DNA from 3 places in the Nesterenkonia sp. HG001 genome. Region 1 is predicted to be linked to each of the others. Evidence: riboswitches for the same ligand, from Rfam matches in the RefSeq annotation. Region 1 holds a riboswitch; each other region holds the start of a gene.

Region 1 (7,491 bases):
TCGAAGGGAAAGACGAACGGCAGGGCACGGACCAGGTGCGGCGCGGTGTGCTTCAGCAACAGGTCGCGCTCGCGCAGGGCCTCGGCGACGAGCTTGAAGTCCAGCATCTGCAGATAGCGCAGACCACCGTGGACGAGCTTCGAGGAACGGGAGGATGTGCCCTGGGCCAGATCCTGCGACTCCACCAGGCCCACACGCAGGCCTCGGGTGGCGGCGTCGAAGGCCGCGGCTGCGCCGACGACACCTCCGCCGACGATCAGGATGTCCAGAGGGTCCTCGGGACTGGTCCCTGCCATGGCGTCCAGCGCCTCACGGCGGGTCTCTGCGCTGAGCGGCTCTGCTCTCACCGGCGATCTCCTTGTCACATGGACGGCGATGTGGGGTCCATCTCACCGGGTGTGGTGCATCTTCTCAAGGAATCTGCACATACGTGCAGAAATAGGGGATACTGCGCCCTATGAAGACCACGTATCGGGAGAAGGCCGAGTACCACGCTGCACGGATGTACTACGGGGAACATCGCACGATGCAGGCGGTGGCCGCAGAGCTCGGCGTCTCCCGATCGACAGTCTCCCGGCTTCTCCAGCAGGCACGGCGCGAGGGCATCGTGCGGATCTCCCTGCACCCTCCCGTGGACCGTCCCAGCGCCCTGGAGCACCGGATCGGGGAGCTCTACGGGGTGCGTGCCCATGTGGCCGTCTCCGAACGCGGCGACGCACCCTCGCGCCGCAGCGACAGCGTGGCGGTGCTCGCCGCCGGCCTGGTCGACCGGCTGGTGCGTCCCGACTCCGTGGTCGGCGTCGCCTGGGGCCAGACCATGACCTCAGTGGTGGCCCGGCTGAACAGACGGGAGGTTCCGGACCTGCACGTCGTCCAGCTCAACGGAGCCGTCAACTCCGAGCCGGAGGGCATCGGCGCGCCCCTGGGCACCGGGATCGGAGTGGTCGAGCGGTTCGCCGCGGCCTATGGCGCGCGCGCCCATGTCTTCGCCGTGCCCGCATTCTTCGACTATGAGGAGACCAAGCAGGCGCTGTGGCGCGAACGCTCCACGCGACGGATCCTGGACATGCACCGCCGCGCCGCGCTGGCGGTCTTCGGCGTCGGCACCTTCGCCGAGGGTCTGCCCTCCCAGGTGTACTCCGGCGGGTACCTCAGCCGCGACGACCTCAACGCGCTCTCCTCAGAGCAGGTGGTCGGCGATGTCTGCACCGTCTTCCTCCGAGCGGACGGCAGCTGGGAGGACATCGCGCTCAACCGCCGCGGCTCCGGTCCGGTGCCCTCGGAGCTGGTCCGCGTCCCGCGGCGGATCTGCGTGGTCAACGGGCCGCACAAGGTTCCCGCACTGCGAGGAGCCCTCGCCGCCGGGCTCGTCACCGACCTGGTGCTCGACCAGGTCTCCGCTGACAGGCTGGCCTACGGGCACTCGCGCGATCAGCCTGCCGGAGGGGCCTGAACGGGGCCTGCACGCCACAGGTCTCCGCCGCGGTCCATCGCGGCGCGGAAGGTATCGATTCGGCCACAACCGTCGAGGGACTTCACAGGTTCTGCTCCTAGGGTCGAGAATCGAAGGGGTCGAGGTGCACCGACTCGACCTCCCCGGCGAGCAGTTCTGCCCCGGGATGGAATACGAAGGAGTGACCATGTCCGCTGGCCAGTCCACTGAGGCCGACAGCCGTCTCCTGTCGACTGATGGGCGAAGCCCCTCCCCCCGGCAGCAGCCCCGCCCCACCGGCTCCGCCCTCGCCCGGAGCGAGGAGCATGAGGACGACACCTATCAGCAGCTGCTGAAGCAGCTCCACACCAACGCCGGCAAGAACGGCACCACCGGGGTGGTGCCGCGGATGATCGACATCCGCCGACAGCTCACCGAGTTCCAGCTGCACTACAAGTTCGGCATGGACGAGGTGCTCACCAAGATCAACGTGCTGCGTGAGGAGTTCGAGCACACCCGCGACTACTCCCCCATCGAGCACGTGAACTTCCGGCTGAAGTCCCTGGATCGGATCCTGGACAAGGTGCAGCGCTACGGCTGCGAGCCGACGTTGGAGGGCATCCGTGGGTCGATCCGAGACATCGCGGGCATCCGCATCACCACCTCCTTCGTCTCCGACGCCTACTGGGTGGCGGAGATGCTGTGCAGTCAGCCGGACCTGCGGGTCGTGGAGGTCAAGGACTACATCCGTAGTCCCAAGCCCAATGGCTACCAAAGTCTGCACGTGATCGTGCAGGTGCCGGTGTTCCTCTCGAATCGCACCGAGTTCGTCTACGTCGAGGTGCAGATCCGCACCGTCGCCATGGACTTTTGGGCCTCCCTGGAGCACAAGATCTACTACACCTACTCCGGCGAGGTCCCGGACGACATTCACGAGGAGCTGCGTGACGCCGCGGAGAAGGCTGCCGCGTTGGATCGCCAGATGGCTGAGATCAGGGACCGCGTGACTCAGCTCAAGGAGCAGGCCCCCACCTCTGGCCAGGGCGCCACCGGCCCCACCCCAGCCGCTGCCGACCGGCCCCGCACCGGGCCGTGGTTCCCGGATGAGGAGCTCTCGGAGGACGAGTTCTCCGGCGAGCAGGCCACCACAGCCGCCTGGAAGTGGGAGGACATCGCCCAGCAGGCCTCCTCTCAGCAGAACTGAGCTCAGAAGCGGCGTTCCCACAGCTGCGCGAAGTGCTGGATGGGTCCGTGGCCGCGGCCGACGTCGAGCCGCTCGGTGTCTCGCAGGGCCGCCGTCATCCATTCCTTGACCACCGGCACCGCCGTCTCCCAGTCCAGTCCACGTGCCCGCAGTGCGGCCAGCGCTGAGGACACCGAGCAGCCGGTGCCGTGGGTGTTGGTGGTGCGGATGCGCTCCGAGACGTGCCGCCCCTCAGGCGTGCGGGTGCCGTCGGCCTCGGCCGGGTGGACCAGGATGTCCTCGACCTCGTCGTCGTCGAAGTGACCACCCTTGGCGAGCACGACGACGTCATGGGCGTCCGCCACCGTGCGGGCCTGGCGGATCAGCGACTCGCCGTCCTCGGCGGGTGGTCCTCCGGCCAGCAGCGCCAGCTCCGGGATGTTCGGGGTGATGAGGTCCGCCCGGTGCAGAAACCCGATGAGCGCCTGCTCGGCGTCGGGTTGGAGCAGCCGGTCCCCCGAGGTTGCGACCATCACCGGATCCACCACCAACCAGGGCCGGCCCGGCAGGGCGTCCCACCAGGTGGAGACCGTCTCGATGACGTCCACCGTTCCGAGCATGCCCACCTTGACCGCGTCCAGAGCGACGTCGTCGCTGACCGCCTCCAGCTGCGCCTGCAGGAAGGAGATCGGGGGCAGATGGATCTCCCGGACACCCTGGGTGTTCTGCGCGACCAGCGCAGTCACCACCGCCATCCCGTAGCCGCCGTGGGCGGCGAAGCTCTTCAGGTCCGCGTGGATCCCGGCTCCCCCGGTGGGGTCGGTCCCGGCGATGGAGAGAATGTTGGGAATCTCCCGTGGGGCGCCCGGAGCTGGGCGAGCAGAGGAGGGTGACTTCATCGGGGCATCCCTTCGCGAGCATGATCAGGATCAGGTTCAACGGGTGTGCTCTCAGCCTGAGCCGCTGGGCAGAGTCGCTCCGCAGGCTCAGGCACCCCGTGCCGCTGATCGAGTCTAGTCGACGAGGGCGTGCGGGACCTCACACGGTCTGCCCGACGACGGCACGTCCCGGACGGTGCTCAGAGCACGATCCAGCCCAGGAGGCCTGCACCGATGACCACCGCCCAGGCGGGCACCTTCCAGCTGTTCAGCGCGACGAAGGACGCCACGGCCACGGCCAGTGCCACCAGGCCGACGTCGAGCACTCCGGCGGTGAACACCGGGTCATAGAGCGCGGCCGCGAGGATTCCGACCACCCCGGCGTTGACACCCGTCAATGCCCGCCGTGCCAGCGGCGCACCGCGCAGCGCCTCCCAGAACGGCAGGGCTCCGATGACCAGCAGCGCCGCAGGCAGGAAGATCGCCCCCACGGCGATCAGCGCCCCGGCGGCACCTCCGGGCCCCTCGGTCGTCGAGGCGCCCAGGTAGCCGGCGAAGGTGAAGAGCGGGCCGGGGACCGCCTGGGCGGCGCCGTAGCCGGCCAGGAAGACCTCCGAGTCGACCAGCCCGGGCCCGACCATCTCCGCCTCCAGCAGCGGGAGGACCACGTGCCCGCCGCCGAAGACCAGAGAGCCTGCGCGATAGAAGAGGTCCACCAGCTGGGCCGCCCCGTGCCAAGCGGCCGATCCGGCGGAGGCGACCAGCAGCGGCAGCCCCACCAGCAGGGCACCGAAGAGGATCAGCGCACCGGCGGCGACCTTCTTGGAGACCTTGACGGTGAAGGTGTCCTCGTCCCGGGGCTGGGGAGTCTCGGGACGCAGCCACAGCAGGCCGACCAGTCCGGCGACGGCGATCGCCCCCACCTGCACGAAAGGCTGCGGGACGAGCACCACAGTGATCATGGCCCCGGCGGCGATGCTCGCCCGGGGCGCATCCGGGGTGAGCGTCTTCGCCATGCCGAGCACCGCATGGGCGACGACGCCGACGGCGGCGGCCTTGAGCCCGTGGATCCAGCCCGCATCAGAGAGGTCCCCGAGCGTGGCGACACCATAGGCGAAGGCCACCAGGAGCAGCACCGAGGGCAGAGTGAAGGCGAACCATGCCGCGCACATGCCTCCCCAGCCGGCTCGCTGCAGGCCCAGGGCCATCCCGACCTGGCTGGAGGCCGGCCCCGGCAGGAACTGGCACAGAGCGACGAGATCCGCATAGGCCTTCTCGCTCAGCCACCGGCGCCGCTCCACGAAGGCCTCACGGAAATAGGCCAGGTGGGCGACCGGACCGCCGAACGAGGTCAGTCCGAGACGGAGGAAGATGAGGAAGACCTCGGCGACGCTGCCGTCATGGCCTCGAGCGGGGACTGAGGGGTGGTGTACGTGGCTCACAGGACTCCAGACTGTCGAAGTCAGGTTAACGGATGGCGAACGTCACCGCCTCGTCCCGTTCTGCCGCCTGCGAGCGACGGGTGGACCCGCAGGCCGGCTACGGGGAGGTCAGTAGACTCTGGAGGCATGACCGAGCTGTCCCAGGCCACTGCCCTGCAGACCACCCGCATCATGGATCACCACCTCCATGGGGCGGTGGAGCTTGTCCCCGGGAGGCACGGGCTCCTGCCCCAGCGTCTGCCTGCCCACGCGCGCGCGCCCAGCTCCATGATCCGGGCACGGCAGCCGCGGCGGCGGCGCCGGCCGGTGTGCGGCTGCGAGTGCGGACCAGCGCCCGACGTCTGTCGATGCAGGTGCTGCCGACCGATCTGGGAGCCCGTCAGGACCCTGCGCGCCCCGCGCCGGTGCATGATGTGCTGGTCGACGGCGTCCTGACCTCACGAGCGGTGGCGCACCCCTGCGACATGCCGGACGCACCATGGACAGTGGAGCTCTCCGATGCGGCGCCGACAGGGCTGCTGCCTGCCGGAGAGAAGCTCGTGGAGATCTGGATGCCGTATGAGGAGCCCGCCGAGCTGGTGTCCCTGCAGAGCGACGAGCCTGTGTTCCCGGTGCCGCCGGCCGGACCGCGCTGGGTGCACCACGGCAGCTCCATCAGTCACGGCTCCGATGCGGAAGGCCCTTCCCAGACATGGACCGCCGTGGCGGCGCTGCTCTCTGGCCACGACGTGGTGAACCTGGGCTTCGGCGGCAATGCGATGCTCGACCAGTTCACCGCCCGCACCATCCGTGACCTGCCGGCCGAGGTGATCACCCTCAAGCTGGGGATCAACGTGGTCAACGGGGACGTCTTCCGGCTGCGCAGCTTCTCTCCGGCGGTCCACGGCTTCCTGGACACGATCCGCGACGGCCATCCGCACACGCCGGTGCACGTGATCACGCCCCTGTGGTGCGGCATCCAGGAGCTCACCCCCGGGCCGGTCGTCGCGACGCACCACACGGATGACGACGGCGGCGTGCGTCGGGTCTTCCACGCCACCGGGGATCCGGCACACGTCTCTAAGGGGCGGCTCGACCTGACGGTGGTGCGAGCCGAGCTGACGCGCATCGTGACAGAGCGAGCCTCGACCGACCCCGACCTTCACCTGGTGGACGGCCTGGAGCTCTATGGTCCTGACGACGCACAGACCCGTCCTCTGCCGGATGGCCTGCACCCCGACACTGCGACGCACCGCTTCATCGGGGAACGTTTCGCTCGCGCAGTGCTGGCGAGCCCTTCGGGACGATGAACGACGGCGGGCCGTCCCGACACTGCGTCAGCGTCGCGGACGGCCCGCCGAGACGCTGGTGCGGATGTCCCGTCTTAGGCACCTAGCTGGCCCTCACCTCGGGCGGAGCCTTCAGAGCACCTCTGCGTTGTGGGTATCGCTCAGCCGCCGATCATCCCGGCGACCTGGACCTCCACGCTGCTCGCCTCGCCGGGAACACCGTTCTCATCGAACCCGGTCACGGTGAGCGTGTAGAAGCCGGGCTCAAGGCCGATGGTGTCGTATGCGATCGCCCGGTTGCTCTCGTGCGTGAGGCCACCGTCGACGGTCTCTTCCTCACTGGCCAGTGACCATCGGTAGGTCTCAGCGCCCTCCACCGGTTCCCAGGTCACGATCGCCAGGTGGTTGAGACGGTTGATCTCGAGAACCGGGGCGTTCGGCTGCTCCTCGGTCTCCGTGAGCACAGGCTCGGCGCTCGGGGCGGGGGCCTCTGGCTCAGCGGGGTGGTGACCGCCGCCGGCAGCGGAGGCGGCCCCTGCTGTCCCGATGGTCAGTGCTGCGGCTGCTGCGGTGGCATAGAAAGTCCGTGTCATCATTGTCTCTCGGCACCCCTTCTGCGGTGTAATCACTCTTTCGTGTTCTCAGTGAGCGCCGCCGCATCGCAGCACGTCAAATGCCTGCGGTCCACGATTCCCGACGGACTCTGCACCCCACACTAGGGAAGATCACTCGCCTTGTTAAGACATGACGGTCGATTTCGTCGTCACGATGATGACGCCGGTGAAGAGTGAGTTCGGGCAGGAGACCTTGCCGCCTTCACGCGTGCTCAGGCTCGGCCTCCGAAGGGTGATGGTCTCCGACCGACCGTCGCGAACTCCCCTATATCTGCAGCAGCTCGGCGATCAGCGGCAATGTCACTACGCTGAGAACAGTCGTAGCTACCAACACTGAGGCAGCAAGCCGACCGTCCCCGTCGTACTGCTCGGAGAAGATGAAAACCGGCTGTGCTGGATCGCTGGAATCTTGGGCCTTTCGCCCGAGTTTCCGGCTCTCTAGCGAGATTACCGTGTTCCGTTGCGTACCCGTGGAGAGACACGTGCAACTGCATAAGTCGGTCGTAAATCAGTCACAGAACCGGTCGCTTTACTCCTGTGTTCCGTTGCGTGGTGCGCCGGACAGTTTGAGAGCATGGCACGAAGATTCACGATGAACGATCTGTCCCGACTCATGGACTCCGAGGAGGGCGCTGAGTACTGGGGAATCACCGAAGGGACTCGGCGCAAGTGGC
Region 2 (7,491 bases), on a different contig from region 1:
CGCCCTGGTCAGCCTCATGCTCGCGCTGATCTATCGATCCTGGGTGCTGGCCCGTCAGGATGAGCTCTCCGATGACGAGGAGGACCGCCGGGTGGCCTCCCAGCCCATCTATGACCCGGAGGAGGACTCCGAAGTGCCCACCGAGACCACCGAGTTCGCCGTCGAGGACCTCGGGACGTCCCGGCTGCTCAACCCCCGCACGGGTCGGGACGAGGACCTTCCGGTGGCCTCCGCGCACACACCTGAGGACGACGGCGACGGCCGCCCCGATCACGGGACGGGGCGCTGACCCATGCAGACCAACTTCGTGGAGCTGCTGCCCCTGGCGGTGCTCCTGCCGTTCTTCGGCGCCGGCCTCGCCTTCGCCTTCTTCCGGCAGCGGACCACCCAGCGAGCGATCACCATCGGCACGCTGGTGCTCACCGTGATCCTTGAGATCACCCTGTTGGCGGAGACCTGGGACGGCGGGGCCCATGCGGTGCATCTGGCCGGCTGGCCCGCGCCCTTCGGCATCTCGATGGTGATCGACCGGTTCTCCGCGCTGATGCTGGTCGTCTCCTCGATCATCACCCTGGCGGTCCTGCTCTACGCGGTCGGCCAGGGCGCCGCGGAGGAGGGGGACGACGCCGGCCCGGTCTCGATCTTCTACCCCACCTACCTGATCCTGGTGGCCGGGGTGTCCAACGCGTTCCTCGCCGGGGACCTGTTCAACCTGTACGTCGGCTTCGAGATCTTCCTGACGGCCTCCTATGTGCTGCTGACCCTCGGGGGAGGGGAGTCCCGCATCCGGGCGGGGGTGACCTATGTGGTCGTCTCCGTCATCTCCTCGATGCTGTTCCTGATCACCATCGGTGTGGTCTATGCGGCCACCGGCACCGTGAACATGGCGGACCTGGCGCTGAAGCTGGGCGACCTGGACGGTGACATGCAGCTGCTGCTGCATGTGATGCTGCTGGTGGCCTTCGGCATCAAGGCGGCGGTCTTCCCGCTGGCGTTCTGGCTGCCGGACTCCTATCCGACTGCCCCCGCCCCGGTGACGGCGGTCTTCGCGGGCCTGCTGACCAAGGTCGGCATCTATGCGATGATCCGCACTGAGACGCTGCTGTTCCCGGGGGAGCGGATCAACACCGCGTTGATGATCGTCGCGCTGCTGACGATGATCGTGGGCATCCTGGGTGCGCTGGCCCAGGGCGACATCAAACGGATGCTCTCCTTCACCCTGATAAGCCACATCGGCTATCTGGTGTTCGGACTCTCGCTGGTCTCGATTGTGGGCATGTCGGCCACCATCTATTACGTGGCCCACCACATCACCATCCAGACCACGCTGTTCCTGGTGACCGGACTGATCGAGCGCAGAGGCGGGTCCTCCAACGTGGATCGGCTGGGGAGTCTGGCGAAGATCTCTCCCGCTCTGGCCGTACTCTTCTTCATCCCGGCGATGAACCTCGCGGGGATCCCTCCGTTCTCCGGATTTATCGGCAAGCTGGGGATGATCCAGGGCGGGATCGCGGAGGGCACCTGGATCACCTGGACCCTGGTGGTCGGCTCTGTGGTGACCTCGCTGCTGACTCTGCTGGCCGTGGCACGGATCTGGGCGCGTGCGTTCTGGCGCAAGGCCGAGGACGCAGACTCCCCGGACCGGCTGCTGATGTCGAAGACGTTGGCGCACGCGCGGGCGGCGAACAAGCGGCTGCTGCCGATGTCGGTGGTGGCGCCGACCGCCCTGCTGGTGACGATGTCCTTGGCGTTCACCGTGTTCGCCGGGCCGCTGATGTCCTTCTCCCGTGCGGCCGCCCAGGACATGTACGAGCGCACCCCCTACCTTGAGGCGGTGCTGGGGGAGGAGCGCGTGGACGGGGTCCGCGAGGAGCTGGAGGACCTGGCCTCGCAGATACCTGACTTAGACACCGGCGACGGCGGCTCCGACGAGTTCGCCCCGGTGCGGACCTCTTTGGAGCCTGAAGACGAGTCGGCGCAGGAGGCTGATGACCGATGAAGCGACCCCGGACCCCGCTGCCGCTCGAGCTGCCGCTGATCGCCTTCCTCAGCTTTCTCTGGATGGCGATGTGGCAGGACTTCACCCTGGGCACTCTGATCGTCGGGGCCGTGCTGGGCACCGCCGTGGTGCGGCTGTTCTACCTGCCGCCGCTGCGCGGCTCGGGGCGGATCAACATCTGGTGGGTGCTGGTCTTCACGGTCCGTTTCCTGGCGAAGATGGTGGCCGCCTCCTTCCAGGTGGCCTGGATCGCCGTCGTGCGCGGACCGAAGGTGCGCAACTCGATCATCTCGGTGCAGCTGCGCAGCCATGACGACTTCATCGTCACGGTGACAGGCCACGCGCTGGCACTGGTGCCCGGCTCGCTGGTGATCGATGTGGATCGCACCACGGCGACCCTGTACCTGCACTGCCTCAACGTCACCGACGACCACGACGCCGAGCGCATCCGGCAGGATGCCCTGCGCACTGAGGCACTGGTGCTCCGCAGCTGCGGGAACCGATCGGAGCTGGCGGTGGTGAAGGCCGAGAAGCGGCTGGGCCGCGTCAGTGGCTTCTCCAAGACGGAGCGCGATCAGGCGATCCCGACGCGTTCTGCGGCTCCGTCGTCCGCGATGCTCGGTCGCGGCCCCGCCGGCGCCTCAGAGGAGGGAGGGCGCTGATGCTGACCTACGCCTACTGGATCTCCCAGGCGCTGCTGACGGTGGCTGTGCTCTGCTCTGTCTTCCGCGTGTTCCGGGGGCCATCGGTGCTGGATCGGGTGATCAGTGTGGACGTCATCCTGATCATCGTCTCCTCGATGCTGATCACGGACATGGTCGCCCGAGGGCACCAGGACTTCATCCTCTTCGTCGTGGCCACCGCCGTGATCGGTTTCCTCGGGGCCGTGGCGATCGCCCGGTATGTGGCGGTGCGTCGGCCGGAGGATCCCGGGGCGAGCGTGCTCACCGGGGCGCTGCCGCAGGCGGCCACGAGCTCCGGCGGGCCTTCGGGCGCACCGGACGGCGCGGATGCCGGGCCTGGGAGCGGTGGGAGCCCCGCCGGCTCCGGCGTGCCGGGCGCCGCACCCTCGGGTGATGGTGGCGCCATGGACGGTGGGCGGGCGCCGTATGCGGCCAGCCCCTCGCGGCTCGCCGGCATGGACCCGGTGGATCCCCACGGCGGCACTCTTGCTCCCCGCGGCTACGGGGAGGATGAGGACCCGGCGACCTCGTGGTTCCACGAGCTGACCCGTTCCGGCTTCACCACGCGTCGTCGCCGTGCGGCGGAGGAAGAGGGTCAGGACGAGGCTGAGGAGCCCTCTGGAGAGACTCCCGACCAGGCGCCGGGGGAGGGAGCACGATGATGGACCTTCTGGACGCGGAGCTGATGGATCAGATCCTTGATGCCGTGGCCGCCGTCTTCCTGGTGATCGGTGGGCTGATGTCGCTGGCGGCCGGGATCGGACTCGTGCGGCTGCCGGATCTGCACTCACGGATGCATGCGGCCACGAAGCCTCAGGTCCTCGGCCTGCTGAGTCTGCTGCTGGCCGCGGCGATCACCTGGCGCAGCTGGAGCGGCGTCGTGCTCGTCCTGCTCGCCTGGGGTCTGCAGATCCTCACCGCCCCGGCGAGCGCCCATGTGGTGGGGCGCGCCGGGTACCGGACGAAGCACTTTAAGTCCGAGCAGCTGGCGCAGGACGAGCTGGCCCGGGCAGTGGACCGGATCTCGCGGGGCCATGGAGCCCGCCGGGAGATCGACGGGGGCTGAGACCTCCGACGGGGATCCGTGGTGTCGTGCCGTCCTGCTGCGCGCCGCTCAGACCTCAGCCTTATTCGCGTAGGCGGCCTTGATCTTCTTCACCGAGGCCTTGGCTCCGCGCTGGGACAGCACTTGAACGCCTGCGGAGATGGCGGCGGAGGAGATGGCGAAGACCAGGGCCTTCTGCAACGAGATGTCCTCTTCCTCGCTGGCCCGGGGAGTGTCCTCGCCGGTGGCCTGCCGCCAGGCGAACTCGAAGGCCTTGGTGGCGGCGTAGCCGCCGGCCAGGGAGATTCCGGTGGTCAGCAGCTTGTCCATGATCTTGTCCATCGGCACTCCTGAGGATTCGGATGTGGGATTCGGATGTAGGGGTTCTCACGCGAGTCTGGCACAGGGCGACGTCGGCGTCCCGCTCGAGGGCGGGGCTCATCGGTGACCTGCTCAGCCTCCAGCCTAGCGGGCCGGGCCGCCAGGAGGGAGGGGGATGCGCTACTGTGGGGCACGTCATTCGAGACACGACAGGGGAGCGCTCCCCGTCGCCCCCTGCGGGAGACGGAATGCGCTGAGAGTGGGCTGACGGCCCAGACCCTCGAACCTGATCAGGACAACCCGGGCGCGATGCCGCCCGATCAACGCCTGCGAAGGAAGTCGAGCTGTCCTCGGATGCCGGACCTGCACGCCGTCATCGGCTGTCCGCGGCGGCAGGTACGGCTCCCTCCCTGCGTGCTCGTGGTCCACGCTCGTCACACGAGGGAGCATCATGAGCAGCACGCACCGCACCACTGCACCGGCACGCGCGGGGACCCGGCCGCGGACCTTCCGCTGGTCGGTCTCCGACATCGTCGTCGCCTCCACCCTGGCGGTGGCCTCCGGGGTCATCTTCTGGGGATGGAACCTCAGCTACCACGTCGTCGGCGGGCTCTTCGCCGCCTACCCGCCGGCCGCGACCCTGGTCCACGGCATGTGGCTCTTCCCCGCGGTGCTGGGGATGCTGATCATCCGCAAGCCCGGTGCCGCGATCTACTGCGAGATGGTCGCCGCCGTGGTCTCCGCCCTGCTGGGCTCCCAGTGGGGGCTGACCGTGCTGTCCTCCGGCTTCGTGCAGGGGCTCGGCGCGGAGCTGATCTTCCTGGCGTTCCTGTACCGCCGGTACACGCTGGAGGTCGCGATGCTCGCCGGCGCGCTCTCCGGGTTCTTCGGCGGAGCGACCTATCACTGGATCATCCCCATGTACGCCTACGCGCCGTTGGAGACCTTCATCCACATCGGCTGCTTCACGCTCTCCGGGGCGATCATCGCCGGGCTGCTCTCCTGGCTGGCTACCCGCGGGCTGGCGGCCACCTCGGTGTTGGGCCCGCTGGCCTCCCGCCGGGCGCATCAGGAGCCGGTGCTGCGCCGTCGTCGTGAGGGCTGAGCCGATGGCGCAGGACCGCATGACGACGTCGGCGCGCCCTCCCGGGAGACTCGCCGGCGGTGCCGCCGTCGAGGTCCGCGGCTGGCGCTATCAGCATGCCGACCGGCCCGCCCCTGCCGTGGACGGGCTCGACCTTCACCTGGACCGGGGGGAGAAGGTGCTCCTGGTGGGGGCCTCCGGGGCCGGGAAGTCCACCCTGCTCCACGGGCTGGCCGGAGTGCTCCATGATGAGGAGGCCGTCTCCTCCGGTGAGTTGCTGATCGACGGGCTCGCCCCGGAGCAGGCCCGCGGCCGGATGGGTCTGATGCAGCAGGACCCGGAGTCCCAGGTGGTGCTCTCTCGGATGGGTGACGACGTCGCCTTCGCCCCGGAGAACCTCGCCGTGCCTGCGGACCAGATCTGGGACCGGGTGCGACAGGTGCTGGTGGAGACCGGCCTGGCCGGCTCGGGGGAGCAGGCCCAAGCACTGCTGGACCATCCCACCGCGCGGCTCTCCGGCGGGCAGAAGCAGCGGCTGGCGCTGGCCGGGATCCTGGCCATGCGCCCGGCCCTGCTGCTCCTCGACGAGCCCACCGCCAACCTGGACCCCGACGGCACCCGAAGAGTGCGGGACGCGGTCATCGAAGCCTCCGCGCGCCAGGGATCCACCCTGCTGGTGGTGGAGCACCGGCTGTCCACCTGGGCGGACCATGTGGACACTCTGATCGTGCTCGACACCGCCGGAGGCGTGCGCCACCGGGTACCCGCCGGGCGGATCCATGACGACGCCGATCTGCGGGCGGATCTGGTGGAGCTCGGGCTCTGGGTGCCGGGCCATGATCCGGTCCCGGACCTGCTTCTGGACACCGATGCCGGTGCCCAGCCTGAGGGCGCCACGGCGGGGCCCGAGGCCCTGAGGCCCCGGGTCCTGCTGACCGGACGGGAGCTCGCCGTCTCCCGGGAGAGGCCGCGGCGCCGTCAGTCCCGCCGTCCGGCACCGGTGCTTCAGGGGATCGACGTCGACCTCCCTGCCGGCCGGGCGCTGGGTATCACCGGTCGCAACGGGGCGGGGAAGTCGACCCTGCTGCTGAGTCTGGCCGGGCTGATCCCCGTCCACGAGGGCGAGCTCGTCGCCACCGGAGAGCTCAAAGGGCCGCGTGGCGAGGCCCTGACGGATGACCCGCACCGCTGGCGCTCGGCGGATCTGGTGGCTCGGCTCGGGATGGTGTTCCAGGAGCCGGAGCATCAGCTCGTCCGGCCCACGGTCCGCGAGGAGCTTGCGCTCGGCGCCCGGCAGGCACGGCAGCCCGGCGAGGACGCTCCGCTGTTCACCTCAGAGGACGTCGAGCACCGCGTGGCTCGGCTGCTCACCCGGCTGGGACTGGCGCATCTGGCGGAGGTCAACCCGTTCACCCTCTCCGGTGGGGAGAAGCGTCGGCTCTCCGTGGGCACGGTGCTCGCCGCCGGGCCGGAGGTCCTCATGCTGGACGAGCCGACGTTCGGGCAGGACGCCCACACCTTCGCCGCACTGATCCGACTGCTGCGCGAGCACCTCGACGACGGGGGCACCGTGGTGGCGGTGACCCATGACGAGGCGTTCCTGCGTGCTCTACAGGCCGAGGAGATGCCGCTGCGTCCTGAGGCGACCGGGCAGGCCGCCGCGGAGGACGCGCTCGAGGAGGAGGCGCTCGAGGAGGACGACTGCGCTGACGGGCGGACGCCGCGTGACGGCGTCGTCGACCACCGGGCCTCCCGACCGCGCGGCACCGCCGCCCCGATGCTGACCGGGGTGCGCTCCGAGTCTCGACTCGGGGGCGCCAACGCGCTGGCGAAGCTGTTCGCGGTGCTGCTGGTGACGGCCGCGCTGGTCTCCACCATGGACTGGGTCAGCTCCTCGGTGGTGATCGTGGCGAGCTTCCTGCTCCTGCCGTGGGCCGGACTGCGGCTGGGCCAGTTCCTGCTGCGGATCTGGCCCTTCGCGATCGGATCCGTGGTGGCCGTCTGGGGCACGGCGATCGCTGCTGAGGAGTCCGGGGCGGTGCTGCTGGACCTCGGATTCACCACGGTCAGCGAGGGCTCGGTGGAGCTGGGCATCGCGATGGGGGCCCGTGCGCTCGCCGTGGTGCTGCCCTCAGTGATCATCTTCTCCACCACGGATCCCACCGATCTGGCCGACTCGCTGGCCCAGCAGATGCGCCTGCCCGCGCGGTTCGTGCTCGGGGCGCTGGCGGCGATGCGGCTGCTGGGGCTGCTCGCCGAGCACTGGACCACCATCGGGCTGGCGCGGCGGGCGCGCGGCGTGGGCACACAGGGCGGGCTCCTGGGCAAGGTCCGGGCGACCTGCTCACAGGCCTTCGGG
Region 3 (7,491 bases), on a different contig from region 1:
TTGTCAGGGATGATGCCGAGCACGGCGAGTCGCACACCGACCTCGAGCACGAGGATGATCAGCAGGATCCACTCAGGGAGTCCCTCGATCCCCAGCCCGCTCAGTGGCCACAGCATCGTCAGCTCCGTCCGTCTCTCATCGTCGCTCCGCCCTGATCAGCGCCGCATACGGCTCACCATCCTACGGTGTCAGGTGTTCTCCCCTGCCCTCTGAGCGGCCTATGCTGAGGGACATGGCTGAGCACTTCCACGAGGACTCCGTCGCCGCCGTCGCCGTGCGGATCGACGTCGAGCACCCTGACGGACTGATCTTTGACCCGCACCAGCCGCAGCTGCGGGTCACGGATCTCGGTGCCGTGCGCGGCGACGGGGTCTTCGAGACCATGTACGCGGTGGAGGGCCAGGTCCGCAAGATCGAGGCCCACCTGGAGCGGTTGGCCCGCTCTGCGGACATCCTGGACATCAGCATCCCTCCGGCGCAAAGCTGGCGGGCGGCCGTCGAACTGGGCTTCGAGGAGTACCGCACCCGCGGCGCCCTGCCGGAGGAGCTGACCATCAAGCTCGTCGCCACCCGCGGGGTGGAGGGCGAGCCAGCCTCCGACGATCCTGCCTTTGCCGGGACGTACTGGGCGCTGCTGAGCCCGGTGACCGAGGCGATGCGCGCCATCCGGGGCCAGCCGGTGGGCGTGACCCTCCTGGACCGCGGCTATGACTCCACCGCCGCCGAACGCGCACCCTGGCTGCTGCTGGGGGCGAAGTCGCTGAGCTACGCGGTCAACATGGCCTCGCTGCGCTGGGCGAGGCAGCATGGCTTCGACGACGTCATCTACACCACCTCCGACGGGCAGGTCCTGGAAGGACCCACCTCCACGGTGCTGATCGTCACCCGCGGGGCGAACGGCGCCCGCCGACTCACCACCCCGGTGCTGGAGACCGGCATCCTGCCCGGCACCACCCAGGGCGCGATCTTCACCGCCGCCGAGAAGGCCGGGTGGGAGCTGGGCTACGGGCCGCTGACTCCGCAGGACCTGCTCGACGCCGACCATCTCTTCCTGGCCTCCTCCGTGCGGCTGGTCTCCCCGGTGGCCCGCCTCGACGACGCCGACCTGGCCGTGGACGACGAGCTCACCGCTGAGCTGATCGATCTGCTCGCCGAGGACCTGCCCGTCAACCACCCGCTGGACTGAGCGCGGACTCCTGCACCTCGGAGCCGCGCCGCTCCGGGATCTGCAGGCCGAGGTGGTCGCGCAGCGTGGTGCCGGTGTATTCGCTCCGGAATCGGCCACGGCGCTGCAGCTCCGGGACCACGTGCTCCACGAAGTCCTCGATCCCGCCCGGCAGGGTGGGCGGCATGAGGTTGAAGCCGTCGGCGGCGCCGGCGTCGACCCAGCGTTCAATCTCGTCTGCGATGGACTCCGGGGTGCCAACCATGGTGCAGTGCCCTCCCCCGGCGGCGAGCCGTCCCAGCAGCTGCCGGACCGTGGGCTGTTCGGTGGCGATGATCCGCAGGATCGTCGCGTAGCGGCCCTTGGGCCCGGTGAACTCCTCCAACGGGGGCAGATCCGGGACCGGCGCGTCCAGCTCCCAGCCCGAGGCGTCCTGACCGATGAACACGCTCAGCTGGCGCAGCGAGGCTTCGGTGGGCAGCAGCTCGTCCAGGGCGGCCTGCTTGGCCCGCGCCTCAGCTATGGTCGAGCCCACGTAGGTGACCAGCCCGGGCATGATCGCGGTGCCGCGGGGGTCACGGCCGACGGTGGCGAGCCGGCGTCGCACGTCGGTGCTGTAGGCCAGTGCGGCCTCGGCGTCGTAGGCGACGGCGTAGATCGCCTCCGCGTGACGTGAGGCGAGGTCCCGGCCCTGCTCCGAGGCCCCGGCCTGGAAGAGCACCGGCCGGCCCTGCGGCGGGCGGGGCACGTTGAGCGGCCCCGCGACCTGGAAGTGCTCGCCTTGGTGGTCGATGGGCGCGATCATGCCACCGTCGGCGTAGCGGCCGTCCCGCTCGTGCAGCAGGGACTCCTGCGGCCAGGAGTCCCAGAGCCGGATGACGGCGTCGATGAACTCCTCGGCCCGGGCGTAGCGTTCTGCATGGGCAGGCATAGACGGATAGGAGTGGTTCTGCGCCTCGGCGTCGAACATGGAGGTCACCACGTTCCAGCCGATGCGACCGCCGCTGATGTGGTCCAGGCCGGCGAGCAGCCGGGCCGCGTGGAACGGTGTCCAGAACGTGGAGGAGACCGTGCTGACCAGCCCGATCCGTTCGGTGTGCTGACTCATGGCGGAGAGCAGCGTCAGCGGCTCCAGGAACCAGGTGGGGCCGTCCTCGACAGCGCCGATGCCCAGCGAGTGGCCGTCGGCGAAGAACACCGCGTCCAGCTTCCCGCGCTCGGCGGTGCGGGCCAGGTCGATGTAGTAGTCGACGTCGCCGAGGCGCTCGACAGCGGAGTCCGGGGCGCGCCAGGCGGCCTTGTGGTGCCCGACGCCGAAGAGGAACAGGTTGAGCTTGACCTCCGGTGCGACCGTTCCCATGCTCAGCCCTTCACCAGCCCGCCGTCGACGATGAGATTCTGCCCGGTGACCCCGCGGGACCACGGGGAGGCGAAGAACAGCGCGGCGTCGGCCAGCTGCTCCGGGGTGGTGACCTTGCGCAGCGGAGTGCCGGCGGCGATGGCGTCGAAGACCACCTCAGGGGTGGCGGCGGAGGCGTCGGTGGTGCGCAGCAGCCCACCGGAGACCATGTTGACGGTGATGCCGTCGGGGCCGAGGTCGTCGGCGAAGGTACGGGTCAGCGAGAGCAGGGCCGCCTTGGCGGCGGTGTAGTCGTGGTAGGGCACCACCGGGTGCTGGAAGAGGTTGGTGCCGATGGTGATGACTCGGCCCTGGCCGGCTTCGCGCATCCCGGGCAGGGCCGCCTGGATGAGGTTCAGCGGACCGGTCACGGAGCCGGCGAACTGGGCCTCGAACTCCTCGGCGGTGATCGCGTCGGCCTTGGAGCGGGCGTCGCCGGTGAAAGCGAAGTCCACCAGGGCGTTGTTCACCACCGTGGTCACCGGACGCTCGAAGTGCTCCCTCGCGGTGCTGATCAGGCTGCGGACCTGCCCCGCGTCGCGGACGTCGGCCTGCACCGCGAGCGCCCGCTCCGCGTGGGCGGCAGCGATCTCCTCGGCGGCGGCCTGCGAGGAGTGGTAGTTGACCACCACCCGGGCGCCCTCGCGCAGGAAGGCGGCGGTCAGGGCTGCGCCCAGGCCGCGGGCGCCGCCGGTGACGACGACGACCTGTTCGCTCAGCGGCAGCGCGCCGTCGTTGTGCTGGGCGGTGGCTTCTGTGGTGATGGTGGCGGTGCTCATGCGTGCCTCTCGTCTCGAGGCGAAGGCAGCCCGCAGGCGATGTGCGACGTGAGCCTGCGGCCATCTGCGGACCGATGCTCACCGCCGCGATGCGGCCGAACGCCGCACCAGCCGGACGATCCCTTCGCCAGTGCTAACTGGATCAGGTTCGACGGGTGTCATCTCAGCCGCAGAGTGCGGCACCCCGTGTCACAGCCTTCATCTCATCACATGGCGGGCGTCACAGCCAGTCGATGACAGGACGGGCCGTCAGCCGTCGTCCCGCAGACTCCTGAGCCCTCTGGGCTCTGTGAGCCTCAGACCTGCGGGATCTCCCGGGCATTGGCCAGCACCGGGAGCTTCTGCCGGGCAGCGGTGACGACGTCGGCGTCGAGGTCCGCCACCAGAAGCTCCGGGGCCTCCCCGGCCTCGGCGAGCACCTCTCCGGTGGGCGAGACGATCATCGAGTGCCCCACCCCGGTGGGCGCCCCTTCCACTGGCTCGACGCCGGCGGCCGAGGGCAGGCCCTGACCGCAGGCGATCACGTACTGCGTGGAGTCCAGCGCCCGGGCACGAGCCAGCAGCCGCCACTGGTCCACCTTGCCCGGCCCGGCACCCCACGACGCCGGCAGGATGGTGGCGAGCGCCCCGGCCCGGGCGTGGGCGGTGAACAGGTTCGGGAAGCGGATGTCATAGCAGGTCGCCAGCCCCAGCGTCTGCCCGTCCAGAGCGAACCGGGCCGGGGCCTCACCGGGTGCCACGGTCTTGGACTCCTGGAAGCCGAAGGCGTCGTAGAGGTGGATCTTGTCGTAGGCGGCCAGCACGCCGTTTCCGGTGCCGTCCACTGCGCCGTCCACTGCGAGGAGGGTGTTCGTGACCCGCTCGCGGCCCTGCTCCCCCGGCTGTGCGGGGGTGAACATGCCCGCGACGATCGCGACCCCGTGGCGCTCCGCGATCCGGCGCAGCTCGGTGCCCCAGGCGCCGTCGACAGGCTCGGCGATGGGTGTCAGCGAGTGCCCGAAAGCCCGCTGAACGGCCTCGGGGAACACCACCAGACGGGCGCCGGCCTCCACGGCCTGCGCCGTCCACTTCTCGACGAGCGCCAGGTTCTGCTGCGGGTCCTCACCGGTGACGATCTGTGCTGCTGCGATACGCATGGGCCCAGCCTACGTCGCAGCGCCGCGTCCCGGGAGCGCCGGCCAAATCCCTCCCCTGGTTCCGCAGACGCCTCACGCTCAGAGGAATTCGTCGGCGATGCGCTGCAGCTCCACCACATGGTCCTGCCACTCGGCATCCCCGGCCGGGGGCATGTTGTCATTGCCGTCCTGCATGCCCACGGCGCCGTCGAGCTGCTCACGCAGGATGTCGGCATGACCCGCGTGCCGTGCGGTCTCAGCGATCAGGTGGACCACCAGCCGCCCCAGAGTGGTGCGCCCGTTCTTTCCCCACCAGGGCACCTGGGCAGGCGCACCCAGGCCCAGCTCGGCGACGGCGTCGTCGGTGGTCCGCCAGGAGGTGCGGTAGAAGTCCCGCACCCACTCGCTGCTCTCCTCTTCGGTCGCGTAGAGGTCAGCGTTGAGGGCGGCGCCGGCCTCCAGCCACGGCATCGGCACCGGACTGGGACGGCCCAGCGGTGCGGTGAAGTAGCCCATCTCCATGCTGGCCACATGCTTGACCAGGCCCAGCAGGTTCGTCCCGGTCGCCGTCAGCGGCCGGCGGACGTCATGCTCCGGGACGCCGTCGAGCTTCCACAGCAGGGCCTCACGGAGCCCCTGCAGGTAGCGCAGCAGCATCTCTGACTCAGCATCATCATCGCTCATGGAGCGAACTGTAGGAGCTGCCTCATTCCCACGGCACCGTTCCCCGGCCGCACCCTGACACCACCAGCACTTGGTGGGCTCTCTCTGCTCTGCGTCTTGTCCCCGTGATGTTCGTTCGTCCCCGTGGAATTGCACGGGGACGAACGAACAGGACGGGGACACATGACGCGTCGCGGGGGCCGGGAAGCCTCAGTCCTCCTCGTCCGCGTCCTCCTCGTCGGCATCCTCGTCGGCTTCCTCAGCCTCCGTGTCCTCAGCCTCGTCAGCATCCTCGTCCGCGTCCTCGGGATCCGTGTCCTCGAGCTCCTCGACGTCGACGCCGGTGTCGGTGCCGTCGTGGCCGGCGTCGTCCTCCCAGCCGACCTGAGTCCAGTCCGTGGTCTCGAAGAGGCTCGGACCGTAGTTCGCGAGCCCCTCACGGAAGGCGGTGATCACCGGACCGTTGGCGTAGGCGAGGTAGTGGAAGTACTCGCTGAGCGCCTCCTGCTCCAGGGCCTGCGCCTCGGCGAAGCGCTCATCGTCGTCCTCGATGCCGAACAGCTCGCTGATCCGGTCGTCGAGCTCCTCGTTCCCCAGCCCGGTCAGGTTTCCGTCACCAGTGGAGTAGAACTGGTTGGGGGCACTGGTCGGGTCCGCCCCGGCCTTGCCGTAGCACATGTTGACCAGGCCGAAGTCACGCCCGCCGACGACCTCGCCGAACTGCCCCGCCCCCTGGTTGTTGACGTCCAGGTTCATCCCGGCACCGGCCGCCATGCTCTGCGCGGCCTGGACCATGGCCTGGTTGATCGGGTCATCCCCGAAGGTGTTGAAGACGACGCGGAGCTCCTCGCCGTCGCGGCTGCGGAACTCGTCGTCCTCACTCTCGAAGGTCCAGCCGGCCTCCTCGAGCACCTCCTCGGCACCCTCCGGGTCGTCGTCCTCGACCGGGTAGGCGTCCTCATAGCGCTCATCGAAGGGCATCATCAGCCAGGACCCGGGAGTCTCCTCGTCCCAGTTGATGCCTTCGAACTGGATGGCGGCGAGCTGCCCGCGGTCCAGGACGCGGAAGATCGCCTCACGCACCGCCACGTCGTCGAGGTTGGTGGCGTCCCCGTTAAGCACGAAGCCACAGGTGGCCATGCGCTGGCCCCGACGGATGTCGTAGCCGTCCTCGGACCACTCGGTGAGCTCCTCGTAGCGGGGCCGGGTCGCGACGCTGGTGGCATCGATCTCGCCGTTCTGGAACGCCGGGATGGTCGCACTGGCCTCATAGGTGGCGAAGTTCAGCCGATCGAGCACCGGCGCCTCGCCCCACCAGTTCTCGTTGGGCACCAACGAGATGACATTGGCGGCCAGGTCCATGGTGTCCACGGTGAAGGGGCCCGCGAGGAACTCGGGACGGACGTCGTTCACGAATCCGTCGTTGAACTCCTCCGGAGTGTCCACGTCCGGGTGGATGATGGGGCTGTCTCCCTGACTGCCCCCGTTGAAGATGCTCTGCCAGGGCTGATACATCTCCTCCATGGTGATGGTGAAGTGCCACTCATCCTCACCCTGCTCGACACTCTCGACCTGGTCATAGGCCGTGGTGCTCACCAGGTCGTAGCCCTCCTCGTCCCCGGAACGGATGGCGAGGGTGTGCTCATAGGTCTCGAAGTCGATCGGCGTGCCGTCGTTCCAGACGGCCTCCGGATTGAGCTCATAGTGGAGCAGCTGGACGCCGTCGTCGGTGATCTCCTGCTCCGCGGAGAGGAAGTAGTCCTCGTTCAGGACGTAGTCGCCCTCCGGGTCCAACCTCCAGGCGCTGGCGGTGTGCACGGCGCTGAGGATCTGCCGGGTGTCCTGCGCGTTGCCCGCATTGGTCAGACCGTTGAAGTTCGGACCCAGGTGACCGATCGGCAGGGTGAGCTGGCCGCCCTCCTGGAGGGCGTCGGCAGGCTGGGCGTTGATGTCATAGACCTCGGCGAGATCGCCGCTCAGTGAGGCCTCATCGGGAGCAGATCCGCCACCTCCGCCCTCACCGTCGCCGCAGCCCGACAGGGTCAGCGCGCCGATCGCCAGCACGGCACCGGGCAGCGCTGCCCTGCGTCGCAGGGTCCTTCTCTTCGGAAATGTCATCTGTCCTCTCCTCCAGTACGAATGCACGGACGCCCAAGCTCCGCTCTTCCCTCCCTGACCGACGAGGCTTCGCCGTCTCAGGGCCACTGACCGGTCGAGGCGGGCGGGCTCCTCGGCCGGAGACTCTTCAGCACATCGCCGCTCAGCTCAGCGAGGTCTGCTTGACACCGAGCAGATCGGTCGGATGGTGGCAGGCCACCCGTTGGTCGACATCGGCTCTGCCATCCAGATGCTCCAGCTCGGGCTCGACCT

The links. A riboswitch is a leader RNA that binds a small molecule or an ion and turns the genes downstream of it on or off. The one in region 1 is predicted to bind thiamine pyrophosphate.
Region 2: it holds a riboswitch for thiamine pyrophosphate, as region 1 does, so the genes downstream of both, ODE13_RS08030 (ECF transporter S component) here and thiD (bifunctional hydroxymethylpyrimidine kinase/phosphomethylpyrimidine kinase) in region 1, are expected to answer to the same signal.
Region 3: it holds a riboswitch for thiamine pyrophosphate, as region 1 does, so the genes downstream of both, ODE13_RS08070 (3-oxoacyl-ACP reductase) here and thiD (bifunctional hydroxymethylpyrimidine kinase/phosphomethylpyrimidine kinase) in region 1, are expected to answer to the same signal.

The regions. Positions count from the first base shown of each region.
Region 1 covers NZ_JAOSZD010000005.1:18,079-25,569, forward strand. The annotation lists gene ODE13_RS09605 (glycerol-3-phosphate dehydrogenase/oxidase) at 1-296, opposite strand, end outside; gene ODE13_RS09610 (sugar-binding transcriptional regulator) at 458-1,453, shown strand; gene ODE13_RS09615 (GTP pyrophosphokinase family protein) at 1,641-2,636, shown strand; gene thiD (bifunctional hydroxymethylpyrimidine kinase/phosphomethylpyrimidine kinase) at 2,639-3,514, opposite strand; TPP riboswitch at 3,505-3,623, opposite strand; gene chrA (chromate efflux transporter) at 3,694-4,935, opposite strand; gene ODE13_RS09630 (GDSL-type esterase/lipase family protein) at 5,283-6,224, shown strand; gene ODE13_RS09635 (hypothetical protein) at 6,365-6,799, opposite strand.
Region 2 covers NZ_JAOSZD010000004.1:82,115-89,605, forward strand. The annotation lists gene ODE13_RS08000 (Na(+)/H(+) antiporter subunit C) at 1-289, shown strand, start outside; gene ODE13_RS08005 (Na+/H+ antiporter subunit D) at 293-1,999, shown strand; gene ODE13_RS08010 (Na+/H+ antiporter subunit E) at 1,996-2,661, shown strand; gene ODE13_RS08015 (monovalent cation/H+ antiporter complex subunit F) at 2,661-3,344, shown strand; gene mnhG (monovalent cation/H(+) antiporter subunit G) at 3,341-3,748, shown strand; gene ODE13_RS08025 (DUF4235 domain-containing protein) at 3,797-4,069, opposite strand; TPP riboswitch at 4,250-4,403, shown strand; gene ODE13_RS08030 (ECF transporter S component) at 4,500-5,153, shown strand; gene ODE13_RS08035 (ATP-binding cassette domain-containing protein) at 5,173-7,491, shown strand, end outside.
Region 3 covers NZ_JAOSZD010000004.1:94,536-102,026, reverse strand. The annotation lists gene cls (cardiolipin synthase) at 1-116, opposite strand, end outside; gene ODE13_RS08080 (aminotransferase class IV) at 233-1,186, shown strand; gene ODE13_RS08075 (LLM class flavin-dependent oxidoreductase) at 1,167-2,525, opposite strand; gene ODE13_RS08070 (3-oxoacyl-ACP reductase) at 2,528-3,343, opposite strand; TPP riboswitch at 3,445-3,540, opposite strand; gene ODE13_RS08065 (carbon-nitrogen hydrolase family protein) at 3,640-4,479, opposite strand; gene ODE13_RS08060 (DinB family protein) at 4,558-5,142, opposite strand; gene ODE13_RS08055 (ABC transporter family substrate-binding protein) at 5,332-7,239, opposite strand; gene ODE13_RS08050 (ABC transporter ATP-binding protein) at 7,382-7,491, opposite strand, start outside.